3 regions of the Mesorhizobium sp. M1066 genome follow, and region 1 is predicted to be linked to each of the others. Evidence: riboswitches for the same ligand, from Rfam matches in the RefSeq annotation. Region 1 holds a riboswitch; each other region holds the start of a gene.
The links. Region 1 has a riboswitch for thiamine pyrophosphate ahead of thiC (phosphomethylpyrimidine synthase ThiC). Riboswitches for the same ligand answer to the same signal wherever they lie in the genome.
Positions count from the first base shown of each region.

Region 2: linked by a shared signal. The riboswitch ahead of thiB (thiamine ABC transporter substrate binding subunit) and the one ahead of thiC (phosphomethylpyrimidine synthase ThiC) in region 1 are both predicted to bind thiamine pyrophosphate.
Region 3: linked by a shared signal. The riboswitch ahead of NKH52_RS23125 (YkoF family thiamine/hydroxymethylpyrimidine-binding protein) and the one ahead of thiC (phosphomethylpyrimidine synthase ThiC) in region 1 are both predicted to bind thiamine pyrophosphate.

Region 1 is NZ_JAMYMR010000065.1:8,077-14,233, forward strand. Features, by position in the region: gene hemA (5-aminolevulinate synthase) at 309-1,520, shown strand; gene NKH52_RS33685 (ATP-grasp domain-containing protein) at 2,091-3,395, shown strand; TPP riboswitch at 3,619-3,735, shown strand; gene thiC (phosphomethylpyrimidine synthase ThiC) at 3,839-5,674, shown strand; gene thiO (glycine oxidase ThiO) at 5,671-6,157, shown strand, end outside.
Region 2 is NZ_JAMYMR010000009.1:36,772-42,928, forward strand. Features, by position in the region: gene thiQ (thiamine ABC transporter ATP-binding protein) at 1-534, opposite strand, end outside; gene thiP (thiamine/thiamine pyrophosphate ABC transporter permease) at 527-2,146, opposite strand; gene thiB (thiamine ABC transporter substrate binding subunit) at 2,390-3,388, opposite strand; TPP riboswitch at 3,432-3,546, opposite strand; gene NKH52_RS14865 (thiamine diphosphokinase) at 3,634-4,278, shown strand; gene NKH52_RS14870 (ABC-F family ATP-binding cassette domain-containing protein) at 4,280-6,100, shown strand.
Region 3 is NZ_JAMYMR010000021.1:71,712-77,868, reverse strand. Features, by position in the region: gene NKH52_RS23145 (glycosyltransferase family 39 protein) at 1-818, shown strand, start outside; gene msrA (peptide-methionine (S)-S-oxide reductase MsrA) at 951-1,469, shown strand; gene NKH52_RS23135 (formyltransferase family protein) at 1,851-2,882, shown strand; gene NKH52_RS23130 (RodZ family helix-turn-helix domain-containing protein) at 2,928-3,248, opposite strand; TPP riboswitch at 3,445-3,558, shown strand; gene NKH52_RS23125 (YkoF family thiamine/hydroxymethylpyrimidine-binding protein) at 3,549-4,157, shown strand; gene NKH52_RS23120 (ABC transporter permease) at 4,252-5,013, shown strand; gene NKH52_RS23115 (ABC transporter ATP-binding protein) at 5,010-5,777, shown strand; gene NKH52_RS23110 (ABC transporter substrate-binding protein) at 5,770-6,157, shown strand, end outside.

The DNA of each region.
Region 1 (6,157 bases):
CCGAGCGCAGCTCTGACAAGGCCGCGACAGGAATCGAACGACGACTGGCCAGAATTATGAAATCGCTTGCGACACTCATGCAATTTCAGGCATTTCAGTAACAAATAGATTTAACATTCTCTTCACTTGCACTTTGGGGCGCGTTACCCGAATTAGCTGGAGCGGCCGAAACCCCGCAAGATCAAGCGCGTAGTCGAAATCCAATCTTGCTGGTGCTTGTCGAGGGATGCGACGCGATGGGCCGGCGCAGGTGCGCTGTGAAGCAGCACTGAGCGCGCCGAAAAACGGCTTCCCAACAGGAGATTGATTTGGATTATGTGCAGTATTTCGCCGGAAGAATCGAGCAACTCAAAGGCCGTGGCGGGTATCGTGAATTTGCCGATCTGGAGCGTCAGTCTGGCAACTTCCCAAAGGCCTGGCTCAATAGGCCCGACGGCCGAAAAGAGATAACCATTTGGTGCACTAATGATTATCTCGGTATGGGGCAGCACCCCAAAGTGCTATCGGCAATGAAGCGCGCCATCGATGCCAACGGCGCAGGATCGGGAGGATCCCGCAACATTAGTGGCACCAACCATTACCACGTGTTGCTCGAGCGGGAGCTTGCAGATTTCCACAATAAGGAAGCAGGATTGATTTTTGTTTCCGGCTTCAGCTCAAACGATTCATCCTTGAGTACATTGGCATCTTTGATGCCGGACACAATTATTTTTTCTGACGAGCACAACCACGCTTCAATTATTAGTGGATGCCGCAACAGCCGGGCCGAAAAGCGCGTCTTCCGGCATAACGACGTTGCGCATTTGCGGGAGCTTCTGCGCAGTGTAAATCCTGCAAGACCCAAGATCATTGTTTTTGAATCGGTATATTCAATGGACGGTGACATTTCACCGATCAAAGATATCTGTGACATGGCGGACGAATTTGGCGCAATGACGTTTCTGGATGAAGTTCATGCATCGGGAATGTACGGTCCGAAAGGCGCCGGCATTGCCGCGGAACTTGGCATCATGGATCGTCCAACCATCATCGAAGGGACGCTAGGTAAGGCGTTCGGCTCGATGGGGGGTTATGTGACCGGACCTGCCTCCATTGTTGACAGCATACGAAGCTTCTCGATCGGTTTCATTTTCACCACGGCGCTTGCGCCAGCGCTGGCGGCTGGTGCGCTGGCAGCGCTGCGCCATCTTCGCGATTCAGATTCAGAACGAATTGATCTGCACCGGAAAACGAAACTTTTAATCGGATTGCTGAAAGAGGCGGGCATCCCCGTCATGCCGACCCGAAGCCACATCATTCCTGTGCTTATTGGTGATCCATTCCGTTGCAAGGAAGCGTCCCGCCAGCTTCTGGATCAGCATGGAATATACGTTCAGCCAATTCTGGCGCCGAGTGTTCCGGTGGGAACCGAGCGGTTCAGGGTGACGGTTACGCCTGCCCATAGTACGACAGATATTCGGACGTTCGTCGATGCGCTCAGGCAGGTTCTGCTGCGGGACAATCTTGGCAAGGCTGCCTAATGTAAATGCTGGGAACGACAGGGCGCGCAGCCTCAGACCTGATTATATCAGCCGGGCTCACCGAGGTGGAAGCGGCGGTCAGCGATCCGGTTCTGACGCCCGATCGCATCTTCGAATGTCATCGGAAAGCAGTTCCGTAACCCGCAATGACAGCTTTCGCGATCTTAAATGATGTGACTCCATGATTGAATGGGGCCGTTTGACGACTCGCTGCTTACACATCGGGCCGGTTCCAGATTCAGGGCTCACCATGAGCCGGTATGACCAGAGCGCATGTTCTTGTGCTGCGAGTTTGATGTGGCTTGGCGTGCCCTACCCGAGGGGTAGGTCACGCCCATGCCCACGGGATCACACACTAACCCCAGCTAACCTGGTTTGAACGGAGCAAGCCTCCGACGCCGCCCTAATCAAAAACGCTGCAACAGATCCTTCAAATCAATTTACAAGATTTTTACAACCGTCAGTCGTTGAGAATGGTACGGCACCGCGAGACTGAGGTCCGGCACGGCCACAAAAGTGACGCCGGTACCCACGGACCGCCGCCAGCACGCAACATCGGGATTAACAGCAATGGTAAGAAGAAGAGCGCTCATATTGGTCGAAGGCCATAGGGGTACTGGTCAGCTATACGTCCAAGCGGCTCAGTGTCTTGGTCTTCATCCAATTACTCTGACGGCTGATCCACCTCGGTACGACTATCTTTCGGCGGAAAACGTTGAGGCAATCCGTGTCGACACTGGCAATCTCGAAGCGTTGGTCCGCGAAAGTTCGCGGCTGCGTGCTACCCACGACATTGCTGGCATTACTGGCTTTGCCGGGGACCATGAATCGATCTATGCGACAGTTGGCAAGCTTTGCCGGCATTTCGATCTACCGGGACCGAACCCTGAATCGATTGAACGAAGCTGCGACAAATTCAAGCAACGCCAACTCCTCGCGCAGGCCGGCGTTCCAATACCGGCTTATCGGTTGGCAACGAATGCGGCGGAGGTAGAAAGCTCGGCTGCAGAGATCGGCCTGCCCGTGATTCTTAAGCCGGCAGTAGGCAGCGGCAGCATGGGTGTCCGATTGTGCCGCAGCCTCGAAGACGTAGCCGAACATACGACCTATCTATTGGGCGGAAAGCACATATGGCGGTCTACACCGAAAATACTCGTCGAAGAATTCGCACAGGGCCCGTTCTATAGCATTAATGTTATGGGGAATGAGGTCGTTGCGATTTGCGCCAATGACTTTGGTCCCCTCCCCCATTTCGTCATACGTGAGGTGACGTATCCGGCCCTGCTAACCGATCAGGAGCGTGAGCGCATCGCCGATGTTTCGCTGAGCTGTTTGCGGGCTCTCGGCCTTGGCTGGGGGCCAACTAACATTGAACTCCGGTGCACGAAACGCGGCCCAGTTGTCATTGAAGTCAATCCGCGTCTTAGTGGCGCGCCCGACCCTCAACTGGTCCAGTTAGCTTACGGTGTCGACCTCGTCACCGAGCACATCAAGCTTGTCATTGGCGAGGAATGGAATCTGCGCAAAAAGCATTCGCATACTGCGGCCGCGCGATTCCTGCTTCCTGATCAAGATGGCACCCTGGACTGGATTGGTGGCGACACTCAGGCAGCTGCTATATCAGGTGTGGCCGAGGTCAAATTGAATGTTGAACCCAAGACACCGATCGTCAGGAAGGGGGATTTCCGAGACTGGATTGGACATGTCATTGCCACTTCGCCCAGCCGTGCTGAAACCGAGGGCGCCCTTCAGCGAGCGGTCGACTTGATCGATTGGTCGATCACCCCTTTTCCGGCGACAATAGGAGGTGATCGAGAGCACGATGTTTGTGGGGCGTTCGGGCGGCCCACCAGTTCTGTTCCGATCAGGCATTGACGGCTTAAGATCCTTGAAACGCAGCAGTTCCGTCTACGTCAATGTCACATCAAGTTTGACGAGGCAAATGCAGCTTTGGCCACACCTGCCTTGTCTCCCGCAGAACTTCTACGCGACCCATGGCGAGGCCGTCGGCCCAATTTGGGACCAATTTGATTGCCGCCCACCGCCGTCGCAGGACGAACATGCGCTTGACAAGACAACCCCGGCCCGTTCAACTTGAGGCATTCACCAGGGGAGTCCCGGCAAGGGGCTGAGATACTGCTGGCTTTCGCGGCGCAGTGACCCGTTGAACCTGATCCAGTTCATACTGGCGTAGGGACGGTGCAAGCGCTCTGCGGGAGTTCACGCCCGAGGTCCTGTTTCGGCAGGTCGACAGAAGCGTCTTTTCATCCTTCCGGCACAGAACTGGGTCTCCAATGCATGAGCAAAGGAGCCTCAAGATGAATGCCCTTACCCCCGCCGTGTCGACGGGACCGCTGCCCGCCTCGCGGAAGATCCACAAGCCCGGCACCATCCACCCACGGATCAGGGTGCCGATGCGCGAAATCGCCGTCCATCCGACAGCCGGCGAACCGCCCGTTACCGTCTACGATCCGTCGGGCCCCTATACCGATCCGGCTGTCGAAACCAGCATCGAAAAAGGCCTGGCCCGGCTTCGCCACGAATGGATCTTGGCGCGCGGCGATGTCGAGGGCTGTGACGGCCGCCATGTCCGGCCGGAGGACAACGGATTCGCGACGGGCGAACGCCTGACGCCAGAATTTCCCATCCGCCACCGACCGCTCAGGGCCAAAGCAGGCAAGGCGGTGACGCAGCTTGCCTACGCGCGCGCCGGCATCATCACACCCGAAATGGAGTTCGTTGCCATTCGCGAGAACCTTGGTCGCGAGATCCTGCACGGCAAGCTTGAGCGCGACGGCGAGGCTTTCGGCGCGACGCTGCCCGATTTCGTCACGCCCGAATTCGTGCGTGACGAGGTGGCGCGCGGACGGGCGATCATTCCCGCCAACATCAACCATCCCGAGAGCGAGCCAATGATCATCGGCCGCAATTTCCTGGTCAAGATCAACGCCAATATCGGTAACTCCGCCGTCACATCGTCGATGGCTGAAGAGGTCGAAAAGATGGTGTGGGCGATCCGCTGGGGTGCCGATACGGTGATGGACCTGTCGACCGGCCGCAACATCCACAACATCCGCGACTGGATCGTGCGCAACGCGCCGGTGCCGATCGGCACGGTGCCGCTCTACCAGGCGCTCGAAAAGGTCGGCGGCATTGCCGAGGATCTGACCTGGGAGGTGTACCGCGACACGCTGATCGAACAGGCCGAGCAAGGCGTCGACTATTTCACCATCCACGCCGGCGTGCGGCTGCATTATATCCCGCTGACCGTTGACCGGGTCACGGGCATCGTCTCGCGCGGCGGCTCGATCATGGCAAAATGGTGCCTGCACCATCACCGGGAAAGCTTCCTCTACGAGCACTTCGCCGAGATCTGCGACATCGCCAGAGCCTACGACGTCTCCTTCTCGCTCGGCGACGGCCTTCGTCCCGGCTCGATCGCCGATGCCAACGACGCGGCGCAATTCGCCGAATTGGAAACGCTCGGCGAGTTGACGAAGATCGCCTGGGCGAAGGATTGCCAGGTGATGATCGAGGGCCCTGGCCATGTGCCGATGCACAAGATCAAGCAGAACATGGACAAGCAGCTCGCTGTCTGCGGCGAGGCGCCGTTCTATACGCTTGGACCACTGACGACCGACATCGCGCCGGGCTACGACCACATCACCTCAGGCATCGGCGCCGCCATGATCGGTTGGTTCGGCACCGCCATGCTCTGCTACGTCACGCCCAAGGAGCATCTTGGCCTTCCCGATCGCAACGACGTCAAGATTGGCGTGATCACCTACAAGATCGCCGCCCATGCCGCCGATCTGGCGAAGGGTCATCCGGCGGCGAAAGTCAGGGATGATGCCCTTTCCCGCGCGCGCTTCGAGTTCCGCTGGGAAGACCAGTTCAACCTGTCGCTCGAGCCAGAAACCGCGCGGTCTTTCCACGACCAGACCTTGCCCAAGGAGGCGCACAAAGTGGCGCATTTCTGCTCGATGTGCGGGCCGAAATTCTGCTCGATGCGTATTTCCCACGACATCCGCGCCGAGGCACAGAAGGAGGGCATGGCGGCGATGGCGGCGAAATACCGCGAGGGCGGCGATCTCTACATGCCTGCGGGCGAGACCGGCGCACCGCTCATACCTCAGCCACGTGAGTCATCATGAAGGTCTTGGTCAAAGGGGCCGGCGTCGCCGGCCTCACCGCCGCCTTCGAGTTCGCCGCACGCGGCGCGGCGGTTACCGTTGCCGAGACAAGGCCTGCCCTTGGGGGCAATGCGTCGTGGTTCGCCGGCGGCATGCTGGCGCCATGGTGCGAGCGTGAAAGCGCCGAGCAGCCGGTGCTGGATCTCGGGCGCGGTGCCGCCGACTGGTGGGATGCCGCAACGCCCGGCTTGGTAGCACGACGGGGAACGCTGGTCGTGGCCTCGCCGCGCGATGCGGGCGAGCTCGACCGGTTCGCCAGCCGCACGTCGGGGCATCGGCGTGTCGATGAAGATGAAATTGCGTTGCTGGAGTCAGACCTCGCCGGCCGATTCCGCCGAGGATTGTACTTCCCCGACGAGGCCCATCTCGACCCGAGCCAGGTGATGACGGCGCTTCACGACAGGCTCGCGGCCATGGGGGTCGAATTCCACTTCGGGACCAACG
Region 2 (6,157 bases), on a different contig from region 1:
GGGTCCGAGCGAAGCGAAGGGCTCGTCGAGCAGCAACACCGGTCGGTCGCGCACCAGCACGCGGGCCAGTGCGACGCGCTGGCGTTCGCCCCCGGAGAGCTCGCGCGGCAGGCGTTTCTCCTTGCCCGCGAGACCGGTGCGCGCAAGCGCCTCGGCGACCGCGGCGCGGTCCGCCTCGGTCAGTCCCAGGGAGGGCGAGCGGCCGAGCCCGACATTCTGCTCGACGGAAAGATGCGCGAAGAGATTGTTCTCCTGGAACACCATCGACACCGGCCGCGCCGAGGCCGGCTCGGTGCTGACATCGGCCCCGCCGATCAGCACGCGGCCCGATTGTGGGGTCTCGAAGCCGGCGACCAGATTGAGCAGTGTCGACTTGCCCGAACCGCTCGGACCCATGATGGCGGTGATCTTCGCCGTGGCGAACTCGACGTCGAAGACAAGTGGCGCATCGCCATAGCTGCCATAACTGAACGACACATTGTCCAGCCGCACCGGCGCGCCCTTTTCGAGCCTGTTGGCCGCCCTCTCACGCATCGCGGACCTTCTCCCTTCCCAGCCAGTGCGCCGCCACGATCAACGCGAGACAGACGAAGCCGAGCAGCAGTGCCAGGCCGGCGGCATCCTCGGTGCGGTAGCTGCCCATCCGTGCCAGAAGAAGGTAGGGCAATGTCTGCACGGAATCACTGCCGAACAGGGCAATGACACCGAGATCGCCGAGCGACAGCGCCATGGCGAAAGCAAAGGCCGTGGCGAGCGGTCGCCGCAGCGATGGCCAGTCGACCAGCATCAGCCGGTTCCAGCCCGCAATGCCGAGCAGTGCGCAGAGCCGTTCGTGACGCTCGCTCGCCGCATCATAGGCGGGACGCACGGCGCGCAGGGCGAACGGCATCGCCATCACCGCATTGACGGTGACGACCATGACCGGGGCGATGGCGAAGACATCGCCGGCATGGCGCAGCAAGAGGAACCAGCCGGCGCCAACGACGATCGGCGGCACGACAAGGACAAAACCGGCGCCTGTATCGGTGGCGCGTTCGAGCAGTGTCTTTGCGCCGGCACGGCGGTTCAGCGCCAGTGCCCGCCGCGCCATGGTCAGCGCCAGCGACAGCATCACCGAAAGCAGCGCCGACAGGAAGGCGAGCGCCGCGCTGGTCAGCGTTGCCTGCCGGACAGTGGCCTCGCTGGCCAAACGGCCGAGGTCCGCACCCAACCCGGCCACCACGGTTGCCGCCATCGGCCCTACGACGAACAGCAGCGCCAGGATGATGACTAGCGCGTTCAACCAGGTCTCGCTCCGATTGACCGAGAGATAGCGGCGTTGCGCGACCGGCAAATTGGTGTCGCCGACCACATTGGCGCCCAGGCGCGTCAGGGTCAGCACAACGATAAAGGTCAAGGCGATCTGCAACAGCGTCAGTGTAACGGCCCGCGCGGGATCGAAATCGAAGCGCAGCGCCTGGTAGATGCCGACCTCAAGCGTCGTCGCGGCCGGCCCGCCGCCGAGCGTCAGCACGATGGTGAAGGATGTGATGCAGAGCATGAACACCAGCCCGGCGACGCCGGGTAGTGCGGCGCGCAGCGTTGGCCATTCGATCAGCCGGAACGCCGGCCGCGCCGCCATGCCGAGCTGGCTCGCCAACCGCCATTGGTCGGCCGGTATGGTCTGCAGCGCCTCGAGGAACAGCCGCGTCGCCAGCGGCAGGTTGAAGAAGACATGGGCGACGAGGATGCCGGACAGGCCATAGATGCCCGGCCAGCTTCCCCCGCCGATCATGGCAAACACGCCGGCGAAATAGCCGGCGCGGCCATAAAGCGCCAGTATGCCGAGTGCCGCAACGATGGCCGGCAGCGCCAGCGGGACGGCGAAGAGCTGCAGGATGAAGGCGCGGCCAAAGAAGCGTGGATGCCGCGACAGCGCGCGCGCCACGAACAGTGCCGGTACGACCGAAAGCAGCGTCGACAGCGCTGCTTGCCAGAGCGTGAAGCGCACGACGCGCAGGAGATAGGGATCGAAGGTCGACCAGGCGCCCGAGAAATCATGGGCGCCTTCGAAAAGCAGACCGGCAAAAGCGCCGCCGATCAGTAGCGCGATTGCAGCGAGCGCGAGGGTGCCAGCGGTGATGCGGGGGTCAGACGCGCGTTGCACGCTGGACCACCATTCTTTCCATCGCGGCAATTACAAAGGATTGCGTTCCTTGGCGGCCCCCTCTGTCCTGCCGGACATCTCCCCCTCCAAGGGGGAGATCGGCCGCCACCCATGCTTCTGCTAGTCTCCAACGTTGCCGGACTATAACCAGCAACGACGCTGCCAATCTCCCCCCTTGAGGGGGAGATGGCCGGCAGGCCAGAGGGGGGTGGAGTGGCGCGAACATCAAAAGAACTCGCAAGCCTACTTGCTCATCACCGCCAGCCACTCATCGACCCAGGCCTTGCGGTTGGCGGCGACCTCTTGCGGGCTGAACAGCAAGGTCTTGGTCGGCTTGACCAGTTTGTCGAAAGCCGGGTTGAGCGGTTTGTCGGTCTTGCCGGCCGGGAACATCCAGTTGGTTTCGGGGATGGCATCCTGGAACTTCGGTCCAGTCATGAAGGCCATGAACTTCGCCGCCAGCGGATTCTTGGCCCCCGTCGTGGTGATGCCTGCCACCTCGATCTGCAGATACTCGCCCTCTTCGAACGAGGCCGCCTGGTAACGCTCGGTGTTCTCGGCGACCATATGGTAGGCTGGCGAGGTCGTGTAGGACAGCACCATCGGCGCCTCGCCCTTGGTGAACAGGCCGTAGGCCTCGCTCCAGCCCGGCGTCACGGTCAACACCTTCGCCTTGAGCTTGGCCCAGGCCTCCGGCGCCTTGTCGCCATAGACCGACTTGACCCACAAAAGCAGGCCGAGGCCCGGCGTCGAGGTGCGCGGATCCTGGATGACGATCTTGTCGTCGGCGCTGCCTTCGACCAGTTCTTTCAGGCTCTTCGGCGGGCTCTTCAGCTTCTCGGTGTCGTAGACGACAGCGAAATAACCGTAGTCGAACGGCACGAAAGTGTCGTCGCTCCAGCCACCCGGCACAGTGACATCCGCCACCGCGCTATGCGGCGCGAACAGGCCTGTGGCCTTGGCATCGGCGGTCAGATTGGTGTCGAGACCGAGCACGATATCGGCCTTGGTCGATGCGCCCTCCAGTCTGACGCGGTTGAGCAGCGCGACGCCATCGGCAACCGAGACGAACTCGACATCGCAGCCGCATTCGGCCTCGAATTCCTTCTTCACCACGGGACCCGGACCCCAGTCGGCGGTGAAGCTTTCATAGGTGTAGACGGTGAGCTTGTCCTTGGCCAAGGCCGGCCCGGACAGGACCACGGTCACGGCTGAGACAAGAGCGTATAAAAGCGTGCGCATCGGCGCCTCCTTCGTTCGAATTAAAAGGAATTGAGGCGTCGGACTGTCCGAAACGTCTAATCCCTCCGCCGGTACAAACCGGATCAGGTTCAGCGGGTTGGCGAGACTGCCTCTCAGCCGGTCCGCGAAGATCGCGTCCGGCACCCCGTTAGAGCGTTTCGACACATAGGCCGGGCCGATCCCCCATGCAAGTGGGAGTTTGCCGCCTTCCGTTTCCCGTGCCGGGCTGGTAAGGGCCACACGATATGAGCACATTCACCATCCTGCTTGGCGGCGATCTCATCCGCACGCCACGGCTCGACCGTCAGGTCGAAGGCTCCCGCGTCATCGCCGCCGACGCCGGCATCGGCCATGCGCGGCTGCTGGATCTCGTGCCGGAACTGTGGGTGGGCGATTTCGATTCGGTGCCGGCCAACCTGCCTGACGATCTCGCTGCCGTGCCGCGCCGGACCTTCCCTGCGGAGAAGGACAAGACCGATGGCGAACTGGCCATCGCCGCCGCACTCGAGCGCGGCGCGACTCGCCTGGTGCTCGCCGGCGCCTTTGGCGGCAGGCGCGCCGACCACGCTTTTCTGCATCTAGCGCTTGCCCTGCGGCTGGCCGAGGCCGGGACTGATGTGCTCCTGACCAGCGGCGCTCAGGAAGGCATCCCGCTGCTGCGCGGAACGGCCGGCTTCGACTATGCCGATGGCACGCTGTTTTCGGTGCTCGGCTTTTCCGAGCTCGCCGGCCTGACCGTCACCGGCGCCAAATGGCCGCTGAACCACGTCAAGGTGGCGTTCGGTTCGTCGCTGACCATCTCCAACGAGGTCAAGGGCCGCCTCGAAATCGCACTGGACCATGGCCGCGCGATGCTGCTCGCTCATCCCTATCCCTTACCTGAAAGCTGACATGGCCCCGCCTCTTCTCAACCTCGACGGGATAAAACTGACCTTCGGCGGCACGCCGCTGCTCGACGGCGCCGCCTTGACGGCTTCGGCCGGCGACAAGATTGCACTGGTCGGCCGCAACGGGTCGGGCAAGTCGACCCTGCTGAAGATCGCCGCTGGCCTGATCGAGCCGCAGGACGGCGAGGTGTTCCGCCAGCCTTCGGCAACTATCCGCTATTTGCCGCAGATGCCCGACATGGAGGGCTTTGCGACTGTCCGCGCCTATGTCGAGGCCGGGCTTGGCCCTGCCGACGATCCCTACCGCGCCAGCTATCTGATGGAGCATCTCGGACTGTCGGGTGAGGAACGTCCGAACGACCTGTCGGGCGGCGAGGCGAGGCGCGCCGCCCTTGCCCGCGTCATGGCGCCCGAGCCCGATATCCTGCTGCTCGATGAGCCGACCAACCATCTCGACCTCTCGGTCATCGAATGGCTGGAAGAGGAACTCATCCGCACCTCCTCGGCACTGATCGTCATCTCGCACGACCGCCGCTTCCTCGAACGCGTGTCGCGCGCCACCATCTGGCTCGATCGCGGCCAGACCCGCAGGCTGGACAAGGGCTTTGGCCATTTCGAGGAATGGCGCGACCTGGTCCTGGAGGAAGAAGAGCGCGAGCAGCATAAACTCGGCCGCCAGATCGTTCGCGAAGAGCATTGGCTGCGCTACGGCGTGACGGCGCGGCGCAAGCGAAACATGCGCCGGCTCGGCGAGTTGCAGACCATGCGCCAGCGTTTTCGCGGCCATCGCGGTGCCGAAGGGTCGGCGACCATGGTGGCGAGCGACGCCGCCGAGTCCGGCAAGCTGGTGATCGAGGCGAAAAACATCGAAAAGAGCTTTGGCGATCTCACCGTGGTCAAGGGGTTTTCGACCCGCATCCAGCGCGGCGATCGGGTTGGCCTGGTCGGGCCGAACGGCGCCGGCAAGACGACGCTCTTGAAGATGCTGACCGGCGAGATGAAGCCCGACGCCGGTTCGGTGCGGCTCGGCACCAATCTGGAGATCGCCACGCTCGACCAGAAGCGCGAGGCGGTCGACCCGCAGGAGACGCTGGCGCAATATCTCACCGACGGGCGCGGCGAGAACCTCGTCATCAATGGCGAGCAGCGCCACGTCGTCTCCTACATGAAGGATTTCCTGTTCAAGCCGGAGCAGGCACGCACCCCGGTGCGCGAGTTGTCCGGCGGAGAACGGGCACGGCTCTTGCTGGCGCGGGTGCTGGCGCGGCCGGCAAACCTTCTGGTGCTCGACGAGCCGACCAACGATCTCGATATGGAGACGCTGGAACTGCTGCAGGAACTGGTCGCCGGCTTTGCCGGCACCGTCATCCTGGTCAGCCACGACCGCGATTTCCTCGACCGCACCGTGACCAGCCTGATCGCGCCGGATGGTGAAGGCCGCTGGATCGAATATGCCGGCGGCTACTCCGACATGCTGGCGCAGCGCGGCGGCACCAGGCTGGACGACCGCAAGGCGCGCGCGAAGGCCGAAAACGGCGAGGCGCCAGTGACGACCAGAAGTGAAGCGGCCGCGCCAAAGGGGCCGGCGAAGAAACTGTCGTTCAAACAGAAATTCGCGCTGGAATCGCTGCCCAAGAAAATCGAGGCTGTGACGGCTTCGATCTCAAGGCTGGAGAACAACATCGCCGATCCGGCCTATTACGAGCGCGACCCGGCCTCCTTCCAGAAAACCATCGCCGCCCTCGACAAGGAGCGCGCCACGCTGGCGGCGCTGGAGGAAGAGTGGCTGGAACTGGAGATGCTGCGCGAGGAGATGGAAGGGTAAGGGATTGTGTGTGAACTTTTATGCGCCTATAGTATGCGCATAAAAGAGAGCGATTTC
Region 3 (6,157 bases), on a different contig from region 1:
TGACCTATGTCGCCGGCCGCGATGAATGGGTGTTGGTCCACCGCGCCCGCCTTTACTATATCGGTGTCCAAATGGCGGGGCTCTGCGGCTTATTGCTGGTGTTGGCGATATCGGGGCTGTTGCGGCGTTCACCCGCGCCGGAACAGCCCATCAAGCGCGGCGCGCTGGCCTATCTCGTGTGGATGGGGCTTGGTCCGGCGGTGCTTGTCATGGTGGCTTCGCTGTTCACCGGCGCCGGCGAGGCGTGGGGCGCGCCGATGTACAATCTTGTCGGCGTTGTGGCGCTCGCCTTGCTGGGTCATCGGCTCGGCGCCATCGAACTGCGACGGCTGGCGATCTGCGCGTTCGCCTGCATCATCGGCATGTCGGGTGCCTATGCGGGCATCCGCTGGACGAGTTGCAATTTGCGCGGGCGCTTGGATGCCGTCTGCTGGCCAGCGCGGCAGATTTCGGACGAAGCCGAGGCGGTCTGGCACGCGGCGGTGCCCGGTCGGCTCGACATCGTCGGCGGCGATACCCGCATCGCGTTGCTGGCGGGCCTCAACGCCTATGACAAGCCGTCGATCTTCACCGACCTCGACATGCGGCTCGCCCCCTGGATCACCAGCCAGCGGCTGCGCGATCACGGCATGCTCCTGGTCTGGCCCGGGAGCGGCGTGCCACCTCGGCTGCTGGCGTGGCTGGGCAACATCCCGGTCAAGACCGTTCTTTTCGACTGGTCGCTCAGGGCACCACCGGTGGCGATCAGCTTTGCCGCCATTCCGCCTGGCATGAAGCTATCGGGTTTGATCGACAGCCTCGCCCAAACGAGCAACTGAAGTAGATCCACCGCGTCCGCTGGACGAAGCAGGTGACAATGCCCATTTATGGCGAGACAACTTGCTTTCACGCAATTCCTGACGGAAAACCGCTACACATTCTTCCTGGAATTGCTTTTGAGGAGACGTGACATGGCGACTTCGACCGAACGTGCAGTCCTTGCCGGCGGCTGTTTCTGGGGCATGCAGGATTTGATACGGCGCTATCCCGGCGTCATCTCCACCCGTGTTGGCTACAGCGGCGGCGACGTGCTCAACGCCACCTACCGCAACCACGGCACCCACGCAGAAGCCATCGAGATCAATTTCGATCCGGCCATCATCAGCTTTCGCACGCTGCTGGAACGCTTTTTCCAGATCCACGATCCGACGACCCGCAACCGCCAGGGCAACGATGTCGGGACGAGTTATCGCTCGGCGATCTATTACACCAGCGACGAACAGAAGCGCGTCGCCGAGGACACTATCGCCGATGTCGATGCCTCGGGCCTGTGGCCGGGCAAGGTCGTCACCGAAGTCGCACCCGTTGGTCCATTCTGGGAAGCCGAGCCCGAGCATCAGGACTATCTGGAGAAATATCCCAACGGATACACCTGCCACTTCGTCAGGCCAGGCTGGAAGCTGCCGGTTCGCGAGACGGCGGTTTCGTAGATTCGCAACTGCGATTTGCCCTGCATTGCTGCTCGACGGTGTCGTCGAGCAGATCATCGCATCCAAACCTCTTTCAGTCAGCGCGTCTTGTCGCGTCGGCCATTGAGCTTTCATAATGTCCGAGCGCCCTTCGAACACCTTCGTCAACGGCGAATGCGGATGCGGTAGGCAAACACGGTCAGGCGGTTGACAGCCTGCCGTATCGCGGTCCAATTGCGCAGGAAGAGTTGATTTCGGGAGACGGGCCGTGAAAAAAGTTTACGAAAAGCCAGTGTTTGTAAAACGCGAGCGTCTTTCGGTTGTCACTGCCTTGGCATCGCCTTCCACTCAGCCGACCTGACAAGCTCGCCCTGATCTGTCGGCCCGTTTGAGCTGCCGAAGATGAGGCCGATCGAATCGACCGATCACTCGGAGCCGATCACAGCCGTTTTTGTCCTCGATATCTCTAACTATACCGGGCCTCTGCTCGCCGGCTGGCTAGAGGCTGGAAATGCAATTGGCGCGATCATCGTGCCCGGGTTCCGGCGTCGTCCCACCGGTTTCAGCATTGGCAATTTCCGGCGAAGGCTTCAACGCAAGCTGCTGCTCAGGCGGTTTATCGGTAACACGCCTGTCAAGCTGATCGAATTTGGCCGCCCTTACGATTGGAATGCCCTTGGACGGCAATTGTCTGACGTCCGCGCCGATGTGCTGGTCTGCTACACTTTGCCTGTCTTGATCCCTCAAGAGGTTCTTGGCCATTTTTCCAAAGGCGGGGTCAACCTCCACCCGGCGCTGCTCCCCGACTATCGAGGGCCCCACCCGATCCAGCGCTTGGCCGTGGACGGCCGGCATGCGGTTCATGGCGGCGTCACGCTCCACAAGATGTCCGCCGGTTTTGACGAGGGTGACATTCTCGGGCAGGTGCCGTTCTCCGAAGCTGACTGGACCTCGAGAGAAGCCTTGGTCGACAGCACGGCAACCGCTATGCGGATTCTGGTAAGCGAGGCGGTGCCGGCCTACTGCCGGGGGCTGTTGTCAGGAATGCCGCAGCCGAAAGGCGACTTCGTCTGGGCGCGGCTTCAGCCCAGCCACCTGATAATCTCGCCGGCCATGTCGGTCGAGCATGTTGTACGGCTATGGCATGTGCTTGGCCTTCTGCCAGGCATCTATCTTGAAATCGGAACGTGCAAAGTCAGGCTGGGATTCCAGATCAGAAGGCTGGGGCCCTGCACAGGAAAGGCTCCGGTCAGGCGGTGGGGAACAGTGGAATTCGATCTCGCCAACGGTCGGGTCCTGTATTTTACCTACGGTAGAGTGCTCAAACGGCTGATCAATTCAAAACACCTATTTTCGCGCCCGCCCGCCGGGAAACCCGCTCCAGAAATCCGGCTGTTCGGCAAAGCGAGTGCTGCGGACCAGAAAAACGGATGAAGCCGCCGGGCGATGCCCAGCGGCTTCATCCGTTTGCGACGTAAGTTACTTGCCACAATGATTATCGTTTACCGTTGGCGCCGTCGCGTTACCATCGGCGTCCGGCTGCGCGCCTTGCGGGTTGGTCGGGCAATTCTGATCCGCGTTCGAATTCATGTCACCTACCGTGCCAGTCGTGCTGTTGGTCGTGCCCGGGTCGACAGTGTCCGGCTCGATCGTATTCGGTGAAGCCGGCGTGTTCGGCTCAACCGTCACCGACTTGCCGCTGCCGCTTCCATTTGCGTTGTTGCTGCCGGCGCTTTGCGCCATGGCTGACGTGGCCAGACCAATGGTGAGAACCGAAGCTGCGAGGATTTTCATGAACATGGTTTGTCTCCATTTCTGTGAAGTCGTCGCTTATTTTCTACGAAAGTGATCGCGTTGCGACTGTGGGGACAACCGGTCGCGGCGGCGAAGCTTCCCGATAAAATTCCGCTCAGGGGCACCGTGACTGGCGTAATGCTTTTGGCGCAGTGCTCTGAAAAAAACGGCTTCCCCTTGAACTCGAATGATGCTTTAAGGCGCACATCCACAGGGGTGCTCCGTACGGTCGGGGCTGAGACGGGGGCGGCAAGCCCACAGACCCTAGAAGCTGATCTGGGTAATACCAGCGGAGCGAGGCGGGCGATGTTTTCAGGCGCACAGATTTCCCTATACCCCATGACCGACGATTTCGTCGGTGTCATTCTTGGCGCGCTCGGTGCGCTCGATCCCTGGCGCGACAAGCTCAGGATCGAGACCGACGACATCTCGACCTTGCTGGTCGGGCCGCCCGAAGTGCTGTTTCCCGCCATGCGCGACCTCTTCGTGGCGGCGGCACGTAGCGGCAAACATTGCGTGTTGTCGGCCACCATCTCGCGCGGGTGCCCTGGTGAGCCGGATGATCCGATCTGCCGCTCCGATGCACTTGGCGGGCCTGTCGGGCCACTCGGCCCGCGCAAGGATGCGGCCATCGCGGCGGTGCGCAATGCTGCTGCCACCGGCCAGCCGGCGGCGGCGCAGTTCTCGCTCTATGTGATGGGCACCGACGACCACATGGACGAGATCTACGGCTGCATCGATTTTCTCAAGCAGTCCGGCGTCTATGAGCGTTCCAAGCATTTCTGCACGAAACTGCGCGGTGATGCCGGTGCGATCTTTTCGGCGCTGGACGAGGCCTTCTGTCGCTTCGGACCAGGCGCCGGCCACGTAACCCTCGACGTCACGGTCTCGGCCAACAGCCCGTCGGCTGTCTGAAGCCGCCGCGCTTTCGCGCTGCCGTCAAAGGTTTTCTCCCGTGGTCACATCATCAGTCGCTTCGCGCCCGATCGCGGGCCTTCTTGTCAAGGCAATGCCGGCCATGATCTCGGTCGGTTTGCTCCTAGTGGCGTGGGAGCTTTACGCCACCTATTCCGGCATCCGGCCGACGATACTGCCGGCGCCGTCGCGCGTGTTCGAGCAAGCGCTGCTCAATCGCCAGGCGCTGGCCGACAACGCCATTCCGACCATCGGCGCCACGCTGCTCGGCTTTGCCTGTTCGCTCAGCGCTGCCTTCGTGCTGTCGATGCTGGTCGACTTCTTCCAGCCGCTGCGGCGTGCGCTGTTTCCCGTCTTAATCGTCAGCCAGACCTTGCCGCTGGTGGCGATCGCGCCGCTGGTGGTGCTGTGGTTCGGCTTCGGGCTGACGCCCAAGATCATGCTGGTGGCGCTGGTTACCTTCTTTCCGATGCTGGTTGCATTGGTCGAGGGTTATGAGTCGACCCAGGCCGAGATCGGGCAAATGCTGCGCGCCATGGGGGCAGGGCGCTGGCGCATCTTCGTGCTGGCACGGCTGCCTTCGGCGCTGCCCTATTTCTTCGCTGGCTTGAGGATCTCCATCACCTACGCCGTGGTCGGCGCCATCTTCGCCGAATATGCGGGGGCCGCGAAGGGGCTGGGCATCTACATGCTCAACGCCAAGAACAATTTCCGTCCTGACCTGGTTCTTGCCGCCGTCGGAGTGAGCGCTGCCCTGACCCTTGTTCTGTTCGGGTTGACTGTACTGCTGCAGCGCCTTGCGATGCCTTGGGAGCGGGCCGGCAAGGAAACCGAGGGGAAGGGGCCGCGGCGATGAGCCGGCTCGAGCTGCGACATGTGCGCAAGGCGTTCGGTGGGCTCGACGTGCTGGCCGATATCTCGCTCAGCGTCGGCGCCGGTGAGTTCGTCTCGATCCTTGGGCCCTCGGGCGCCGGCAAGTCGACGCTCTTCCAACTTCTGACCGGCGCCGAGCATGGCGAGGGCGAGATGTTGTTCGACGGCGCGCCGCTCGACGACCACGGCAGGCATTTCGCCTTTATGCCGCAACGCGACGCGCTGATGCCGTGGCGGCGGATCCTCGACAACACGACGCTCGGGCTCGAGGTGCAAGGCATCAGGCGCAAGGCGGCGCGGGCGCGCGTTGCGCCGTTGTTTGCCGAATTCGGGCTTGCCGGCTTCGAGCGGCATTTTCCAGCGCAACTGTCCGGCGGTATGCGCCAGCGCGCGGCCTTGCTGCGCACGGTGGTGCAGCAACGCGACATGCTCTTGCTCGACGAGCCGTTCGGCGCGCTCGACGCGCTGACCCGCACGGCCATGCAGCGCTGGCTGGAACAGATGTGGCGGCATCATCGCTGGACGGCGCTCCTGATCACCCATGACGTGCGCGAAGCCGTGTTCCTGTCCGACCGCATCTATGTGCTGTCGGCGCGCCCGGCCCGCATCGTGCGTGAAATCAAGGTGCCGCTGCCGCGCCCGCGCAGCCTTGGCGGCGATGCCGCGCGCCAGGCAAGTACGCTCGAGGCCGAGATTCTCGACATCATCCTCAACGCCACCCCATCCAAAGGAAACGATCATGACTGACTTGACGCGCCGGCAGGCCTTGTTGCTGACCCTTGCCACAGGCCTTCCGCTCATTGCCGGATCGGCGCGAGCCCAAGCACAATCGGCACAAAAGGTCACTGTTGCCCTCGACTGGACTGTCAACACCAACCACATCGGACCGTTCGTCGCCCGCGACAAGGGCTTCTATCGCGAGGCCGGGCTCGAGGTCGACATCCTGCCTTACAGCGATACCGGTGCGGGCACGCTGGTTGCAAATCGCGTCGCCGATTTCGGCATCAACGGCACCATCAGCCTGTTCACCCAGAGAACCGCCGGAGCGGACCTGAAGGGCGTCTATGCGGTGGTGCAGTCTGAAACCGGCCGCGTGGTCTTCAATGCGGCACGCAGCGAGATCGTAA